Regions from separate parts of the Kitasatospora sp. NBC_01287 genome, predicted to be linked through region 3. Evidence: riboswitches for the same ligand, from Rfam matches in the RefSeq annotation. Region 3 holds a riboswitch; each other region holds the start of a gene.
What was found. Region 3 has a riboswitch for cyclic di-AMP ahead of OG455_RS29280 (NlpC/P60 family protein). Riboswitches for the same ligand answer to the same signal wherever they lie in the genome.
Positions count from the first base shown of each region.

Region 1: linked by a shared signal. The riboswitch ahead of OG455_RS04820 (transglycosylase family protein) and the one ahead of OG455_RS29280 (NlpC/P60 family protein) in region 3 are both predicted to bind cyclic di-AMP.
Region 2: linked by a shared signal. The riboswitch ahead of OG455_RS18350 (M23 family metallopeptidase) and the one ahead of OG455_RS29280 (NlpC/P60 family protein) in region 3 are both predicted to bind cyclic di-AMP.
Region 4: linked by a shared signal. The riboswitch ahead of OG455_RS42085 (transglycosylase family protein) and the one ahead of OG455_RS29280 (NlpC/P60 family protein) in region 3 are both predicted to bind cyclic di-AMP.

Region 1 is NZ_JAPEPB010000001.1:1,188,948-1,193,148, forward strand. It holds gene OG455_RS04800 (hypothetical protein) at 1-135, opposite strand, end outside; gene OG455_RS04805 (hypothetical protein) at 264-722, opposite strand; gene OG455_RS04810 (PPOX class F420-dependent oxidoreductase) at 1,101-1,526, opposite strand; gene OG455_RS04815 (hypothetical protein) at 1,714-2,301, opposite strand; cyclic di-AMP (ydaO/yuaA leader) riboswitch at 2,551-2,712, shown strand; gene OG455_RS04820 (transglycosylase family protein) at 2,715-3,779, shown strand; gene OG455_RS04825 (YchJ family protein) at 3,870-4,201, shown strand, end outside.
Region 2 is NZ_JAPEPB010000001.1:4,320,456-4,324,656, forward strand. It holds gene OG455_RS18340 (GNAT family N-acetyltransferase) at 1-434, opposite strand, end outside; gene OG455_RS18345 (hypothetical protein) at 478-1,446, shown strand; gene OG455_RS18350 (M23 family metallopeptidase) at 1,467-2,375, opposite strand; cyclic di-AMP (ydaO/yuaA leader) riboswitch at 2,388-2,560, opposite strand; gene OG455_RS18355 (YiaA/YiaB family inner membrane protein) at 2,770-3,060, shown strand; gene OG455_RS18360 (alpha/beta fold hydrolase) at 3,238-4,062, shown strand; gene OG455_RS18365 (TetR-like C-terminal domain-containing protein) at 4,062-4,201, shown strand, end outside.
Region 3 is NZ_JAPEPB010000001.1:6,693,556-6,697,756, reverse strand. It holds gene OG455_RS29285 (C40 family peptidase) at 1-207, opposite strand, end outside; gene OG455_RS29280 (NlpC/P60 family protein) at 428-1,588, opposite strand; cyclic di-AMP (ydaO/yuaA leader) riboswitch at 1,595-1,762, opposite strand; gene OG455_RS29275 (NlpC/P60 family protein) at 2,026-3,063, opposite strand; gene OG455_RS29270 (NYN domain-containing protein) at 3,230-4,201, opposite strand, start outside.
Region 4 is NZ_JAPEPB010000001.1:3,907,652-3,911,852, reverse strand. It holds partial or broken gene OG455_RS16480 (cytochrome P450) at 5-167, shown strand; gene OG455_RS16475 (cytochrome P450) at 176-1,414, opposite strand; partial or broken gene OG455_RS16470 (cytochrome P450) at 1,516-1,800, shown strand; cyclic di-AMP (ydaO/yuaA leader) riboswitch at 2,045-2,193, shown strand; gene OG455_RS42085 (transglycosylase family protein) at 2,198-3,088, shown strand; gene eno (phosphopyruvate hydratase) at 3,310-4,201, shown strand, end outside.

The DNA of each region.
Region 1 (4,201 bases), 5.5 Mb from region 3:
TCCGCCGGGGCCGGGGAACGGTCCGGCCGCCGGCGGCGGGACCGCCGCACCCGGCCAGTCCTTCGGCTCCGGCCCGCCGGCCAGGTCAGGCCCGCCGTCCGGGTCCGGCGCCCGCCACACGTCGTCGGCGCTCATCGTTCCGGCCTCCCCTTGTGCTGTTCCGCCGCAGGCCAGAGCCGTTCGGCCCGCGAGCCCCCGAGCGTACGGGAAGGCCCCGGACCGGCCGCCGCCGGGGCGCTCGTGCCAGGTCGGTCGGTACGCCGCTAACGCTCGGCCTCCGGCGCCCCGCCGCCGGTGCTGTACCAGTCCCAGGGCAGCGGCCCGCGGCGCGGCAGGTGCGGCTCGCGCGCGTTGATGGTGATCAGCGGGCGGTCCTTCCAGACGCTCGGGCTGTTGGACCGCCGGCAGAGCTCGGTGCGCGCGTGGTCGGTGTTGGCCACCAGGACCAGCACCGTCTCCTTGCGCAGCCCCTCGAAGGCCGCCGGGTCCGGGTCGTCCAGCACGGCGCGCAGCCGGGCCCGGTCCGCCAGCCGCAGCCGACCCCGGTTGCCGTAGCCCAGCGGGCGGGCCTCGGCGGTGCTCCTGGCCGCACCGCGGGCGAGGGCGAGCAGGGGCAGCAGGGTGGGGATCCGGCCCGGGTCGGTGACCGCCTCGCTCTGGGCGGCGCGGTAGACGGCCAGGCCGAGCAGGGTCCGCACCGCCTCCAGGTCGCCGCCCGCCACCCGCCACCCGCCACCCGGGGATCGTGTCCGGCGGCCCAACCGGTCAGCCCCTGGGCCCAGTGCATCGCCACGTCCAGGGCGGGCGCCTTGCCCAGCAGGGCGGCGTCGACCTCCCACCACCAGTGCGGCTCACCCTCCGCCCCTTCGACGGCAGGCTCCAACTCGTGCACAGCCCCACCTCGTTCCCGATGCGACCGCCGCTCCCCGGTCGGGGGCGCGCCCCTTCATCGTGCTGCGGCGCGCGGTGCCGTGTCCGCCGATCGGGCAAACCCGGGCGGCCGAGCGGGCCGGACTCCGGCGCCCCGCCCGGCCGTCGGGACGCCCGGGAACGGCCGTCGGACCCCCGGGGGCGTCCCTCGGGCCGCTGGGGAACGGCCGTCAGGGAGTCTGGCCGTACAGGTGCTCGACGTGCAGCTTGACCACCAGGCGGCGCTCGCGGACCATCGCGGCGCGGTAGTCGTCCCAGTCGGGGTGCTCGCCCTCCAAGGTGCGGTACAGGTCGATCAACTCCTCGACGGTGGCGTCGTCCTCGGCCGCCGCCACCGGGGTGAGCTCGGCGGTGCCCTCGGCGACCGCCCAGGTCCAGAAGTCCGGCGTGGTCGCGTACAGGCTGGCGCGCGGGTCCCGGGCCAGGTTCTTCGCCTTCGCCCGGTCGGCGGTGATCGAGACCCGGATCAGCTCCTTCGCCGGGTCGTAGGCGTAGCGGATGTTGGACAGCTGCGGCCGCCCGTCCCGCTTCAGGGTCACCAGCACGCCCGTGATCTGGGCGGCGAACAGTTCGCGGATCTTGGCTTCGTCGGCCATGGGCCTCTCCTCATCGGCTGATCAGCTGGTCGGCACCGGCTCGTCCGCGCCGGCAACTCCCAACCTAGCGGCGGCGGACGCGAGTCCGGGCGCGATCACCGCCGCCGGGAGCGGCGGACCTGACGCAGTACCGATCGGCGTTCCCGGGGTGACCGTCCGTAGCTACGCCGCGGTGTCAGCCGCGGTGTCAGCTGAATGCGATGGGACAGCCCCGCCGCAGCGAATGCTGAGCCGCACGCAGGTGGAGCGCGACGTAGAAGGTGCTGTCGAGATCCTCCGCCCAGGGCCCCGGCCGCGCGGCGGCGAGCTCCTTCGCCGCCCCGCCCATGAACCACATCGTCAGGTCGAGGTTGTCGCACATCTCCGGGACCTCGGCAGGCAGCTCGACCACTGCGGCCAGCCGCTCGGCAATCCCCAGCACCTGGGGAGCACCCGCGACCATCGTCTCGTCCGTGTAGCTGGAGCTGACCGGCAGCCAGATGTCCTCCTCCAGGGAGATCGGGACCATGACCGTCCAGCCGCAGACGGTCTCGATCTCCTCCCGCTCCAGATGTGCCTCGCACAGAGCCGTGAACCCGTCCATCGAGGGGATCAGCTTCTCCTCGAAGGACTGGCCAGAGCCGCGGACGAAGTCCGCCCCCTCAGGCACCGGCTCGTACGGCGCTGTCCCGCGCTTCGCCAGCTCCGCGTTCAGGGCTGCCGACGTCTCACCCCACCCGTCCTCATCCCCACCGAACCACTCCTCCGCGCTGATGCTGACCAGGTAGACACCCATGGCCGCAAGCTATGGCAGGCCAGTGACACAGCATTTCGCCGACGCCGCCCCGCAAACACCACGGCAACCAATCGCAACCCAGCGTGAACGGTCTCAGTACGGAGCATCGGTCGGCGACCGTGATTCGCGTGTGACGTGTGCGATGCGGGGTTGTTATCGAGGTGATGATCCGTCTAGTCTCCCCAGCAACCCGCCGCCGCGCGGGCACCCGGGGCCGGAACGCCGAGTCCTGCCCACCGCGCTCCCGGGACCACGACCACACCTCTGGGCAGGGGCGGGGGACCCAGGTTTCGATGCCGTCCCCGTACGGCTCGGGGTGAAGCCGTCCGCCGGATCCGTCCGCGAACGGCCGGGCCAACCTCCCGGTCCGAACCCGACAGCTCACCTCGCAGGCGTGCGGAGAGGGATGTTCGATGGGCATATCCGGAGTCTTTTCCGGTCCGGGCCGCCACCGCCGCCCCACCCAGGCCGAGCGCGCGGTGACCGTCGCGACCGTGGCCGGCGCGGGGCTGGCCCTGCCGCTGCTGACCGCGACCGGCGCGCACGCGGCCACCCCCGCCACCTGGGACACCGTCGCCCAGTGCATGACCAGCGGCAACTGGAGCACCGACACCGGGAACGGCTTCTACGGCGGCCTGCAGCTCAGCCAGGACAACTGGCTCACCTACGGCGGCGACCAGTACGCGGCGCAGGCCTCGCACGCGACCCAGGCGCAGCAGATCGCGGTGGCCGAGCAGCTGCTCGCCGCCCAGGGCCCGGCCATCTGGGGCACCTGCGCGACCACGGCGGGGCTGACGACGGCCGCGCCCACCCCGACCGCGCCGGTGAGCACACCCGCTCCGACGCCGACCGCGCCCGCACCGACCACGCCCACCACGCCCACCGATCCGCTCCCGACCGCACCGGTGGGCGCGCCCGCGCCCGTCAGCAGCGCGCCGACCGCGCCCACCCCGCCGACCGCACCGGTGACGCCGCCGAGCCCGGGCGCGCCCACCACCGCGCCGACCGCCCCGAGCGCACCGGCGCCGAGCACGCCGCCCGCCGCCCCGCCCACCGCCCCGGGCGCGACCGCGACGCCCGCGCCCGGTTCCAGCACGCCGGCGTCCAGCGTTCCCGCCCCCGCGAGCCCCACCTGGGCCGCCCCGGTGCCGGGCACTCCCGCCGCCACCCCGACCGTGCCGCCCGCGACCGTGCCGACCGCCCCGGCACCCGGCACCCCGGTGTCCGCCGCCCCGCAGGCGCCCGCGCAGCCCACCGCGCCCGGCACGCCGGCCGGCGCCATCGACGCAGCCGGCGCCCCCACCGCGACCCCGAGCGCCCCCGCCGCCGGCTACACCGTGCAGAGCGGCGACAACCTCTGGGACATCGCCCAGCAGCACCACCTCGACTCCTGGCAGCAGCTCTACCAGGCGAACCTCGGCGTGGTCGGCGGCAACCCCGACCTGATCCACCCCGGGCAGCAGCTCCAGCTGCCCTGATCCCCGGCAGCCCGGTGCCACCCGGCACCGGGCTGCGACCGCCGGTCCCCCACCGGCCCCCTACCGACCCCCGCCGGTCACAATGGACACATGTCACGACGCGCCACCAGGCCCCGCCCGACCCAGCGCCCCGCCGAGCCCACCGCCTGCCCGTGCGGCCTGCCCGCGAGCTACGCCGACTGCTGCGGCCGGCTGCACCGCGGCCTGGCCCCGGCGGTCACCGCCGAGCAGCTGATGCGCTCACGGTTCAGCGCCTTCGCGCTGGAGGACACCGCCTACCTGCTGCGCAGCTGGCACCCGCTGACCCGGCCGGCGGAGGTCGACTACGCCCCTGAGCTGCGCTGGCAGCGGCTGGAGATCCTGGGAAGCACCGAGGGCGGCCCGTTCCACCAGGAGGGCACGGTCGAGTTCACCGCCCACTA
Region 2 (4,201 bases), 2.4 Mb from region 3:
AGGTTCTGCGGGTCCAGCCGGGCGGCCAGCCGGTGCAGGTCCAGCGTGCCGAAGCCGAAGTCGCAGAGCAGCCGGGCGATCTCGGTGGCGTAGCCGCGGCCCCAGGCGTCCCGGCGCAGCGCGTAGCCGATGAAGGCCGCACGCTGACTCTCCACGCCCTCCACGCCGAGCACCGCGTTGCCCAGCGGCACCGCGTCCTCGCCCTCCTCGGTCAGCGTGACGGCCAGCCGGTAGACGGTGCGCGGGTGGTTCTCCGCCTCCTCCAGGTAGAGGGCCACCTGGTCGGCGCAGTCCTCCCGGTCCCGCGGCTCGAAGGGCAGGAAGCGGGCGGTCTCGGGATCGCCGAAGATCGCGTGCAGGGCGTCGATGTCGCGCGGCACGTGGTGGAACTCGCGGATGGTCAGCCGCGGTCCGGTGAGCAGGACGGGGTGCATGGCAGGTACGGTAGTGCGCCCGCGAGCGGTTACCGTACCTGCCATGGACCAGGAAGACCTGCGGCTCGCACCCCGACCGCACACCGCTGAGCTGCTGCGATGGGCCCAGGAGCAGGGCCTCGAACCGGTCCCCGCGGCAGCGGTGGACGCGGTGCTGACACTGCTCGAACTGGGTGACGCCCAGCTGCGCGAGGGCTTCCCCGTGCTGACCTCGGACCTGCTCCAGGAGCTGCTGTACGAGCGGATCCACCTCTACGTCCAGCCGCCCGCCGAGCAGTCCCCGTTGGCCTACGGCGCGGCGGTACGGCTGCTGATCGACCATCAGCGGGCCGCCAAGCGGCTCAACGCCAAGCGGCAGCAGCGCCTGCGCGAGGAGGCCGACTGGCAGGGCGAGCTGCTGGCCGGGCTGCTGCGCCAGCCGCACCTGCTCACCTGGCCCCGGCTCTACACCCTGCTGCTGCGCGAGGCGGGAGTGGCCGCCGCCGGGCCGGACGCCGTGCGGGCCTGGCTGGACGGCTTCCGGGCGCTGCCCGAGCAGGACCGGATCGAGGCGTTCGCACAGCTGGCCGACCTCGACCAGCCCGAGGGCGCGGCCGGCTGGACCGAGGGCGTGCTGCTGTCGATCGGGATGGCCACCGACGGCGCCCGGCTGCTGGTCGAGAACCGCCTGATGCAGCGCAGCTACCGCAACCTGGCCGGGCGCACCGCGCTGGGCCTGCCGATGCCACCCGAACTGGCCGGCGACTTCCCGGCCTTCGAGGCGGCGGTGCAGGCCGAGGCGTTGCGGCTGCTCGGCGAGTGGACCGTTCCCGGCCTGCCCGCGCTGCTGCTGACCGAGTACCAGGACCTGGCCCCGGAGCCGGGGGCCGCCGAGGTGGACGGCTACATCGTCAAGCGCGGGCTGGTGGACCTGCCGGACCTCGGTGACTGGCCGGGGGCGGCGGACACCACCGAGCAGCCGGACACCGCGCCGTGGCCGGACACCACGGAGCCGCCCGACGCCACGGGGTGACGCCGGGCGGCAGCCGGACGCTACGGGGTGACGCCGTGGGCGTGCAGCCAGCCGGCCGCCTCGACCGGGGCGCCGCCACCGGGGCGGACCTCCAGGCGCAGGCGCGGTCCGGCGGGGCCCGCGCCGGGCGGGGCGGCCATGGTGCCGGTGGCGCCGACCGTACCGAGCACCGCGCCCTGCGCGAGCGGGCCCGCCGGGACGGCGATCGTGGCGAGGTGGCAGTACCAGAGCTCGGTGCCGTCCGGCAGGGTCTGGATCACCCGGTAGCCGTAGGCGCCGGACCAGCCCGCCGAGCTGACCTGCCCGCCGGCCACCGCGGTGACCGGGGTGCCGGCTGGGGCGGCGAAGTCGAGACCGGTGTGCAGCTGCGCCCAGTGCCCGCCGGCCTGGCCGAGCGCGCTCAACGTGTACTTGGTCAGCGGCAGTTGGACGTCAGCCGGCTGGGGCACCGCCAGGGCCGGAGCCTCGGCGGACGGCTCGGCCCGGGGTGCGGCGGCCTCGGCGTCGGCGGCGGCGGGCGCCTGCCGGACCTGGACGGCCTGCTGCGCGGCCCGCTTGGCGGCCGCCTCGTTGGCCGCCTCCAGGCGCGCGGCCTCCTCCGTGGCGGTGCGGCTGTCCGCCTGCTGCTGGATCCGCGCGGCCAGGGCCAGGCCGGGGTCGGCGGCACCGTCCGTGGCGGCCGGCGTCCCGTCCGGGGCGGCGATCGGAGCGGCGGGCGCCGGGTTCGGGGTGGCAGCGGCGGCCGCGCCGGCGGTCAGCCCGGTGGCGCCGAGCGCGGCGGCCATCGCGGTGACACCGAGGGCTGGAGCACCGACCCGCGCCTGGCGGGGCACCCGGTGCCGGGCGGCCTCCGCCGTCATGCCGGGGTGGTCGAGCAGTCCGGTACCGCTCGCCTCGAGGCGGCTCTCCGGGGGGTGCGTCAACGCCACGGGGGCGCGCTCCTTTCCTTCCCTCGCGCCTACCGGGTTAGCTGACGGGTTCGGAGCAGGAAGGTCTCCTACGGTCCGACCTGGGCGCTTACAGCCTGGGTCGAGCCGATTCACCCCAAGGAACGTGGTTCCCCGGCTCCCGGCCCGGCCCGTGGGCCGAGTCCTGGATTAGGCGACGGCGCACGGTGCCGTTTCGGGTACGGCGTTGCCGACCGCGCTGCGTTATCAAACGTTAATCCCAGGAGGCCGTGATTCCAAGCCCGCTCCGATCGGATTGTCACACTCATTGAGCGTCATGCTCCCGTCATAACAGGAGCCTCGGACCCACTCGCCGAGCGCCGATCTGAGTAGCCGTACTCATGTGCCGAACACGGGAGTTGGCAATCCTTCGGGTATGACTTCCTCGGTACAGCCGCGGACCACGTCCGCCTATTACCTCCAGGCGATCCTCTCCTTCGCGCTCTCCCTCGGCGGGCTCTCGGTCGGAATCGCCTGTCTCCCGGTGAGCTCCTGGATGCGCGCCTTCCTCGCCCTCGGCCTGCTCTACGCGACCACCTCCGCCTTCACGCTGGCCAAAGTGGTCCGCGACCGTCAGGAGGCCGGCGAGATCGTCACCCGGGTCGACCAGGCCCGACTGGAGAAGCTGCTCGCCGAGCACGACCCGTTCCGGGCCGACGGCCTCTGAGGGCGCGGGCGGGCGAGGAGACGCAGGGGCGCGGGCAGGCGGGGCGCGGACAGGTGGGGCGAGGGCAGGCGGACGCGGGCGCGGGCAGAACTTGACGGCTAAGGCTATTAGCCATAGCTTTGTGGGTGTCGGCAAGGGGCCGGCGCCCACCGCACGCCGGACCAGGAGGTCCACCCCATGAACGCCACCACCACCCCGCAGACCCAGTACCTGCAGCTCCCCGGCGGCACCATCGCCTTCGACGACACCGCGGGCCCGGGCACCCCGGTCGTGCTGCTGCCCGGGATGCTCGACTCCCGCGCCGCCTACCGGCACCTGCGGCCGCTGCTCACCGCCGCGGGGCACCGGGTGATCACCATGGACCTCCGGGGCTTCGGCGAGTCCTCCATCACCTGGGACGACTACTCCCCCGCCGCGGTCGCCACCGACGTGGTCGCGCTGCTGGCCCACCTGGACCTCACGCGGGCCACCCTGGTCGGCCAGTCCTACACCGGCGCCACCGCGGTGCGGGCCGCCACGCTGGCGCCGGAGCGGGTGGCCGGGGTCGTCCTGCTGGACGCCTTCGTCGAGCAGCCGGCCCCCGGCCTGCTGACCCGCGCCATGGTCCACCTGCTCGGCTCCGTGGTGATCGCCTTCCCGAAGGCCTGGGGCTACTACCTGAACAAGATGGCCATGCCGACCACCAAGCCCGCCGACCACGAGCGGTACGTGGCCGGCCTGGTGGCCGCGCTGCGCACCCCGGGCCGGCGCCGGGCCACCCGCGGCCAGGTCCGCGGCGACGCCGGCCCGACCGGTTGGGCCGAGGAGCTGCGCTGCCCGGTGCTGGTGGTGATGGGCAGCAAGGACCCCGACTTCCCGAACCCGGAAATGGTCGCGGACCGTCAAGCCAGTGTGATGAACGCCCGTAAGGTGATGATCGACGGTGCCGGGCACTACCCGATGGCGGACTACCCGCAGGCCACCGCCGACGCCCTGCTCCCCTTCTTCGCCGAGGTGGCCTGATGCCCCGCGCCGGACTCACCCCCGACCTGGTGGTCGACCACGCGCTCGCACTGATCGACGCCGAGGGCCCCGAGGCCCTGACCCTGGCGGGCGTGGCCCTGCGAGCCAAGGTGGCCGCCCCCTCGCTCTACAAGCACGT
Region 3 (4,201 bases):
GTCCTCCTCGGCGGCGTTGGACTTCTCGGAGGCCTGCTCGGCCTCCGCGTAGAGCTGGTCCACCTGCGCCTTGACGTCCTTCTTGTCCGGCTTGGCCGGCGCGCCCTGCGCGGTGGCCGTCATCGCCAGGGCGGTGGTGGCGGCGGCGGTGACCGCCAGCACCCGGGCGAATCGGCGCGCGGTGCCCGACGGGGGTGTGATCGCCATCGGCTGACGACTCCAATCGCCGTGAGAGCTCGGGGTGAGCCCTCGGAGGAGCTGAGGTCCGAGCGCAGACGTTAGCGAGTCAGGACGGATGAGTCCAAACCCCCACCGATACGAATATTTGATCCACAATCGGACACCAGAACGCCGAAAGCCCGGCCTCCGTGCTGGAGACCGGGCCTGGGTGACGCCCCGCCAGGGACGTCGGGTACGTCAGGAGCCGTCAGGGGCGGACGATCGCCTCGATCCCCATCACGGTGGCCGACTCGTACTTGACGTTCTCACCGGCACGCGGCGCGTGGATCATCACACCGCCACCCACGTACATGCCGACGTGGCCGTAGTTGTTGAAGATCAGCAGGTCGCCCGGCTGCGCGTTGGCGATGTTGGTGCCCTCGTTGGTGCCGCTCGCGGCCTGCTCCTCGGAGGTGCGCGGCAGCGAGACCCCGGCCTGCGCGTAGGCCCACTGCATCAGGCCCGAGCAGTCGAAGGTGCTGGGACCCTCGGTGCCGTACTTGTACGGCGAGCCGAGCTTGCTCTCGGCGGCGGCGATCGCGGCGGCGGCGGCCGAGCTGCCGGTGGTCGGCGCGGCAGGCGCGGCCGGTGCGGTGGCCGTGCCGGAGGAGCTGCCCAGGTCGGTGCGGGAGGAGTCGCGCGAGGCGGCGGCCTGGGCGTCGGACTGCGCCTTGGCGGCAGCGGCCGCCTTCGCCTGCGCGGCGGCCTGGTCGGCGGCGGCCTTGGCGGCGGCGTCGGCCTTCGCCTGCGCGGCGGCCATCTGCTGGCGCTGCTGCTCGGTGAGCGAGTTGAGCAGGCTCTGGGCCTGCGCCAGCTTGGCCTGGATGGTCGCCTTGGCCGTCTTCAGCTGCTGGGTGGTGGCGTCCAGGGCGGCGAGCTTGGTCTGCGCGTCGGACTTGGACTGGTCGAGCACCCGCTCATCGCCCTGCAACTCCTTCAGCGTCTCCGCCTGGGTGCTGTTGAGCTGGCTGATCGAACTGGCCTGGGTGAGGAAGCTGTCCGGATTGGACGAGAGCATCATCTGGACGGTCGGCGATATGCCGTTGTTGGCGTACTGGTCGGCGGCCACCGAGGCCAGCCCGGCCTGCAGGTTGGTCACCTGGTCCTGCTGCCGCGCCACCTGGTCCTGCAGGTCGCCGACCTGCTTCTGCAGCGTCTGCTGCTGGGCCTGGGCCCCGTCGTACTGCTCGGTGGCCTGCTCCGCCTGGTTGTTCAGATCGTCGACCTGGGACTTGACCTGGTCGAGCGAGGGCGCCGGGTCGGCGTGCGCCGCGCCCTGCGAGGAGAGCGCCATGGCGGTCGCGGCGGCGGCGGTCAGGATCGACGCGCGGGTACGACCGACGGGCTTGGGACGACGATGGGACGCCACGAATCCTTCTTCCCTCGAACCGCCTACCGGGTGAGCTGACGGGTTCGGGCTGGAAGAGATGCCCTACGACGCCTCACCGGCCCGTGGCCGACCTGGCGCCGATTCACCCCGAGGAACGTGGTTCCCCGGCTCCGGTCCGCAGCCTTCCCGAAGGAGATCCGTCGGGCAGTCAACTGCCCGTGCTGCTTTCCAGACTCGGCGGTGCCCGCGCCGTCACCCGGGTCGGGTGATCACCATCGCGTGGGTCTGATTGCCGACCCTAGTAACAAATCTGTGATCCGTTCAAATCCTTGTCGGAAAAACCCGGAAACTTTGACTCTCCGTGCTAGGGGGATCACCGGCAAGTGATCACACGGTGCACGAAGAAGTGTCCCCCGTCACACGCGAAGGGTGACGGGGGATCAGCAGTGCGCCCGGCACGGCGGGGCGACGGTGGGTCAGGGCCGGCGGATCGTGTTGATCTGACCGATCGAGACGGCGTCGGCGATCCGGACCACGTCACCGGTGTGCGGCGCGTGCACGGCCTTGCCGTTGCCGATGTACATGGCCACGTGGTGCCGGTCGCTGCCGTAGATGATCAGGTCGCCGGGCTGCGCGTTGGCGATGTTGGTGCCCACGTTGGCGCCCACCGTGGCCTGCTCCTGCGAGGTGCGCGGCAGCGAGACGCCGGCCTGCGCGTAGGCCCACTGCATCAGGCCCGAGCAGTCGAAGGTGGTGGTGCCGGTGGCGCCCCAGACGTAGGAGTCGCCGAGCCGGCTGAGCGCCTCCTGGACGGCCTGGCCCGCGTAGCCGGAGGCCGGCGGCAGGTCCAGGGTGCTGAGGTCGGTGCGGGCGCTGCTGCGCGAGGCGCGGTCCTGGGCGGCGAGCTGGGCCCGCTGCGAGGCGCTCAGCGAGTTGAGCAGCTTCTGCGCGGCGGCCAGCTTGGCCTGCACGTCCGCCTTGGCCTGGTTCAGCTCCTGGGTGGCCGAGTCCAACTGGGCCAGCGTGTCGGCCGCTTCCTTCTTCTCCTGGTCGAGGTTGCGCTCCTGGCTCTGCACGGACCTCAGCGCGTTCGCCTCGGTGCTGGAGGCCACCTGCATGCTGGACGCCTGGTCCAGGTAGGCGCTCGGGTTGGAGTTGAGCATCAGCTGGACGGACGGATCGATCCCGCCGTTCTGGTACTGGTCGGCCGCCACCCCGGCCAGGCCGGTCTGCAGCTGGGTCACCTGGTCCTGGGAGCGCGCCACCTGGTCCTGCAGCTGGGAGGCCTGCTGGCGCAGCTCGTCGCCGCGCTCCTTGGCGCCGTCGTACTTCTCGGCCGCCGCTTCCTGCTGGTTGTTCAGGTCGTCGATCTGCGCCTTGACCTGGTCGATCGTGGGCGCCGGATCAGCCCAGGCCCCACTCTGCGAGGAGAGTGCGACCGCGGTCGCCGCAGCGGCGGTGAGCACGGAGATCCGCGCGCGGCTCGACTGCTTGGGACGGCGGTGGGACGCCAAGGGACTGCTCCTTCTTCTACCGGTCTCACCCGAACGGATGAGTGGCCGGAAAAATAGGTTTGACGCCAGACCCTAGTGAACATCAGATCCCCGCGCCACTCCCCCGTGGTCACCAACCACCTGTCACCCGCAGGTGTTCACCTGGTCTTCACCAGCTGAGCGCTGGTCAACTGCGCGCCAGCCGGTTCAGCAGCAGCACCGAGGCGACCGGGCGCGCACCGGCCTTCCGCACGCCGTCGGCCACCTCCCGGTCGGCCGAGACCACCACCACCGGACGGCCCTGCGGCTCGGCCCGCACCAGCTGCCGGATCAGCTCGTCGGCGGTCTGCCCGGTCCGGCTGAACCGCACCCGCACCCCGCGCGGCGGTGCCATGATCACCGGCACGTCCAGGTCCTGGCCGTCGAAGACGCAGGTCACCTCGGCCTGGGTGCGCTGCGCCAGCATCGCGAGCCCGCCCAGCAGCCGCATCCGCTGCTGCTCCAGCGGCAGTGTCGGATAGCCGGTCTTGGTCACGTTGTAGCCGTCCACCACCAGGTGGACCTGCGGGATCGCCAACAGCTGGTCGAGCAGCGCCGGGTCGTCCTCGGCCAGCCCGCGCCGGGCCACGTCGTGCGGCGAGGCCGAGCCCGGGACCACCGCGTCCACCAGGTCGGCCGGGTGCAGTTGGGTGACCGGCAGCGCCAGCTCGCGCTGCAGGCCCTGGGCCGACTGCAGCACCGTGTCGAGCAGCAGCCGCAGCCGCATGTCCTCCACACTGCGCCCCTCGCGGGCCGAGCGGCGCCCGGCCTCCAGCGCGGTCTCCAGCTCGGCCACCCGGTGCTTGAGCCGCCGGGCCTCGCTCTCGGCGGCGCCGCGCTCGGTGGCGGCGGCCCCGGCGGCGGCGGTCAGCTCGGCCTGCAGCTTGCGGCTCTCGGCCTGGGCCCGGCGGGTGTCGCTCTCCAGCCCGCGCAACTTCTTGCGCAGCGCCTCCAACTCCTTGCGGGTGCCCTCGGCCTCCGCGCGCTGGCGCTCCAGGTCGGCACGGGCCGCCGCGCGGGTGGCGGTCAGCTCCTCCTGGAGCTTCTCCACCAGTCGGGCCGACTCGGCGGCCGCGTCCTCGGCACCGGCCCGCTCGGCCTGCTCACCGGCCTCGGCGAC
Region 4 (4,201 bases), 2.8 Mb from region 3:
AGACATGCCGGATCAGCCGGATTTCCCGCCGCCGCCCCTGTTCACCTGGGAGTTCGCCGCCGATCCGCACCCGGGCGTACGCCTGGCCGCGCGAGCACGCCCCAGTGCACCGGACCACCCTGCCGAGCGGGGTTGACGCCTGGCTGGTGACCCGCTACGCCGACGCCGTCGATGTTCAGCGGGGCGATTCGGGAGTGAATTCGACCGGCAGTTCCCGCAGCCCGCGCATGATCAGACCGCCGCGCCAGCGCAGTTCTGCCGGGTCCACGGCGAGCCGCAGGTCGGGCAGCCGGGTCAGCAGGCTGGAGAGCGCCACCCGACCCTCCAGGCGGGCCAGCGGGGCGCCGATGCAGTAGTGGATCCCGTGGCCGAAACCGAGGTGCGGGTTGTCGGCGCGGGCCAGGTCGAGGGTGTTCGGTTGGCCGAACCTGGCGGGATCACGGTCCGCGGCGGCGAGGACGACGAGGACCGGGTCACCCGTGGACACGGCCTGGCCGCCGATTTCGAGTGGTCGGGTGGCGTAGCGCCAGGTGGCCAACTCCACCGGGCCGTCGTAGCGCAGCAGTTCCTCGATCCCCGTGTCGAGCAATCGGGAATCCCCGTCCGCGACGGCAGCCTGAAGGAGCGCTCGCTGGGGCGGATTCTGAAACAGCGCCAGCGCGCCGTTGCCGATCAGATTGATGGTCGTCTCGAACCCCGCGAACAACAGCACGAAGCACATCGCGACGGCCTCGTTCTCGGTGAGGTGCTCGCCGTGGTCGCCGGCCCGGATCAGACCGGAGATCAGGTCGTCCCCGAGGTCCGCCCGCTTGCGGTGAATCAGGTCTGCCAGGTACGCGCGGATGCGCTTGACGGCTCGGCCCACCCCTCCACGTGGACCGCCGCCGTGGCGGATCATCATGCCCGCCCAGTCGCGGAAGTCCTCCTGATCCTCCTTGGGAACACCGAGGAGGTCGCAGATCGCGTAGATCGGCAGCGGGAAGGCGAACTCATGGATGAGGTCCGCTTCGCCCCTGCCGGAGAATTCCGAGAGGAGTCGATCCGCGAGGCCCTGCACCTGGGGCTCGAACTCCGCCACTCGGCCCGGCGTGAACGCCTTGGAGACCAGCCGGCGCAAGCGGGTGTGGTCCGGCGGGTCGATGTTGAGCAGGTGCGTCATCAGGTTGGCGCTGCGCTCTCCCGGGATCCCGGTCTTCCCCTTCGCGTGTGCCGACTCGTCGTGGTGGGCCGGGTTCTTGCTGAGACGGCTGTCCGCGAGCGCCTGGCGGGCGTCGGCATAGCGGGTCACGAGCCAGGCTTCGACGCCGCTCGGCAGCTGGGCCTTGTACACGGGCGCGTGCTCACGCAGCCAGGCGTACGCCGGGTAGGGGTTGGAGGCGAACCCCCAGGTGAAGAGTTCGGGCCGATCAGACATGCCTCGACGGTATCCCGCTGCTGGTGTTCGGCGACCGTCCGACCTCTGACGCCCCTGCTGCCACGGTGTGAGCCGTCGGCCGGTCTCGACCCGACCAGGCCCGCGGGCCCGACCAGGTCCGCGGGCCCGACACCCTGGACCCGGCCCGCACGGACGGCCCGCACCTCGGCTTCGGCCACGGCATCCACTACTGCGTCGGCGCCCCGCCGGCCGGGTTGGAGGGGCGGGCGGCGCCGGCCACCCTGCTGACCAGGCCGCCCGATGTCGACCTCGCCGCCGCGCCCGAGGAGCTGCGCCGGCGCGGCGGCCTGATCATGCGTGGACTGCGCGCGCTGCCGGTCGCCTTCACGCCTGAGGGGCCGTCCGGTGTCGCCGTCGAGCGCTGACGCGGAGTTTGATGAAGGTCCGACAAGTCCTGACGGCGTGTCGGCACTACTCCGACAGAGGCGATCTGAATGGGCATCAACCTGACCAAACGCCATCAGTTGGTGGACGATCGGCGACCGTCCGTAATTCTCGTGTGATGTACGCGATATGAGCTTGTGATTGGTGGGTCAATCTGCCTACTCTCCCAGGAGTTCGCAGCTGCGAACCCCGTGCGCGGTACGCCGAATCCTGCCCACCGCGCGGCCGGGACACCGACCTACACCTTGGGCAGGGGCGGGGGACCCAGGATTTCTGCCGTCTCCCACGGCTAGGGGTGAAGCCGCTCGCGCGGCCGGGCCAACCTCACGGGCCCGAACCCGACAGCTCACCTCGCAGGCGTGCGGAGAGGGACAGTTCATGCTGCTCACCGGCAATGGCCGTCATCGTCGTCGCACCCAGGCCGAGAAGGCCCTCGCAGTGGCCGGCGTCGCCGGCGCGGCGGTCGCGGTGCCGCTGCTCACCGCGACCGCCGCGCACGCGGCCCCCGTCACGGTCTGGGACAAGGTCGCCAACTGCGAGAGCACCAACAACTGGTCGATCAACACCGGCAACGGCTTCTACGGCGGCCTGCAGTTCACTTCGTCCACCTGGGCCGCGTACGGCGGCACCCAGTACGCGGCCCAGGCCGACCAGGCCAGCAAGGGGCAGCAGATCGCGGTCGCCGAGCGGGTGCTGGCGGACCAGGGCCCGGGCGCCTGGCCGGTCTGCTCGGTGCAGGCGGGGCTGGGCAAGGGGGGCGCCGCGGCGTCCGTCGACACCGCTGCCCCGGCGGCCCAGACCCAGCAGACGCAGCAGAGCCAGCAGACCCAGCAGGCCGAGCCGCAGACGCAAGCCCAGCAGGCCCCGCAGTCCCAGCATCCTCAGCAGGCCCCGCAGTCCGCCGACCCGTCCTTCCCCGGCAAGGCCGGCTGGGACGCGGCGAGCCAGGTGTACTGGTTCCAGAGTGACGGCGGCTGGTACTGGACCAGCCACCAGGGCGTGTACGACCAGGCCGCCGCCCAGGCGCGGGCCGCGGCCCCGGCGCAGGCCCCGGCCGCGATGCAGACCCCGGTGCAGGTGCCGGCCGCCGCACCCGCCGTCGCGGGCTCGGGCCACGACTACACCGTGCGGGCCGGCGACACCCTCTCCACCATCGCCCAGAGCCAGCACCTGGCCGACGGCTGGCAGGGGCTCTACCAGGCCAACCACCGGACGGTGGGCGCGAATCCGGACCTGATCGTGCCCGGCCAGCAGCTGAACCTCGGCTGACCGCCCGTCCGCTCGCGCGCGGTCGCCACGGGCGTCCGGGCGCGAGCGGCGGGGCCGGACGACAGCCGGCACGCATTCAGGTGAACTACCGGCGGGTAGCCGAGCCACACCGTGAGACGGCACCCAGGTCCGGGTGGTCGCGGCTGCGGGTGCGGTTAGGCTCTGGTCGTAACGACTCCGTATCCACGTCCGCAGGACCGCTTCCGCCTAGGAGATGCCTCGTGCCGTCCATTGATGTCGTCGTCGCCCGTGAGATTCTCGACTCGCGCGGCAACCCCACGGTCGAGGTCGAGGTCGGCCTCGACGACGGCAGCACCGGCCGTGCCGCTGTCCCGTCCGGTGCCTCCACCGGTGCCTTCGAGGCGCTGGAGCTGCGCGACGGTGACAAGAACCGCTACTTCGGCAAGGGCGTCGAGAAGGCCGTCCTCGCCGTGATCGAGCAGATCGGCCCGGAGCTGGTGGGCTACGACGCCACCGAGCAGCGGCTGATCGACCAGGCGATGCTCGACCTGGACGCCACCCCGGACAAGTCCTCGCTGGGCGCCAACGCGATCCTCGGCGTCTCGCTGGCCGTCGCGCACGCCGCCTCCGAGGCCAGCGACCTGCCGCTGTTCCGCTACCTCGGCGGCCCCAACGCGCACGTGCTGCCGGTCCCGATGATGAACATCCTCAACGGCGGTTCGCACGCGGACTCCAACGTCGACATCCAGGAGTTCATGATCGCGCCGATCGGCGCCGAGTCGTTCTCCGAGGCCGTGCGCTGGGGCGTGGAGGTCTACCACACCCTCAAGGGCGTGCTCAAGGAGCGCGGCCTCTCCACCGGCCTGGGCGACGAGGGCGGCTTCGCGCCGAACCTGGACTCCAACCGCGAGGCGCTGGACCTGATCGTCGAGGCGATCAAGAAGGCTGGCTACGTGCCCGGCAAGGACGTCGCGCTGGCGCTGGACGTCGCCTCCTCCGAGTTCTACAAGGACGGCGCCTACCAGTTCGAGGGCAAGGCGCTGACCGCCGCCGAGCTGAGCGCGTACTACGCCGACCTGGTCGCCAACTACCCGCTGGTCTCCATCGAGGACCCGCTGGACGAGTCGGACTGGGACGGCTGGAAGGCCCTCA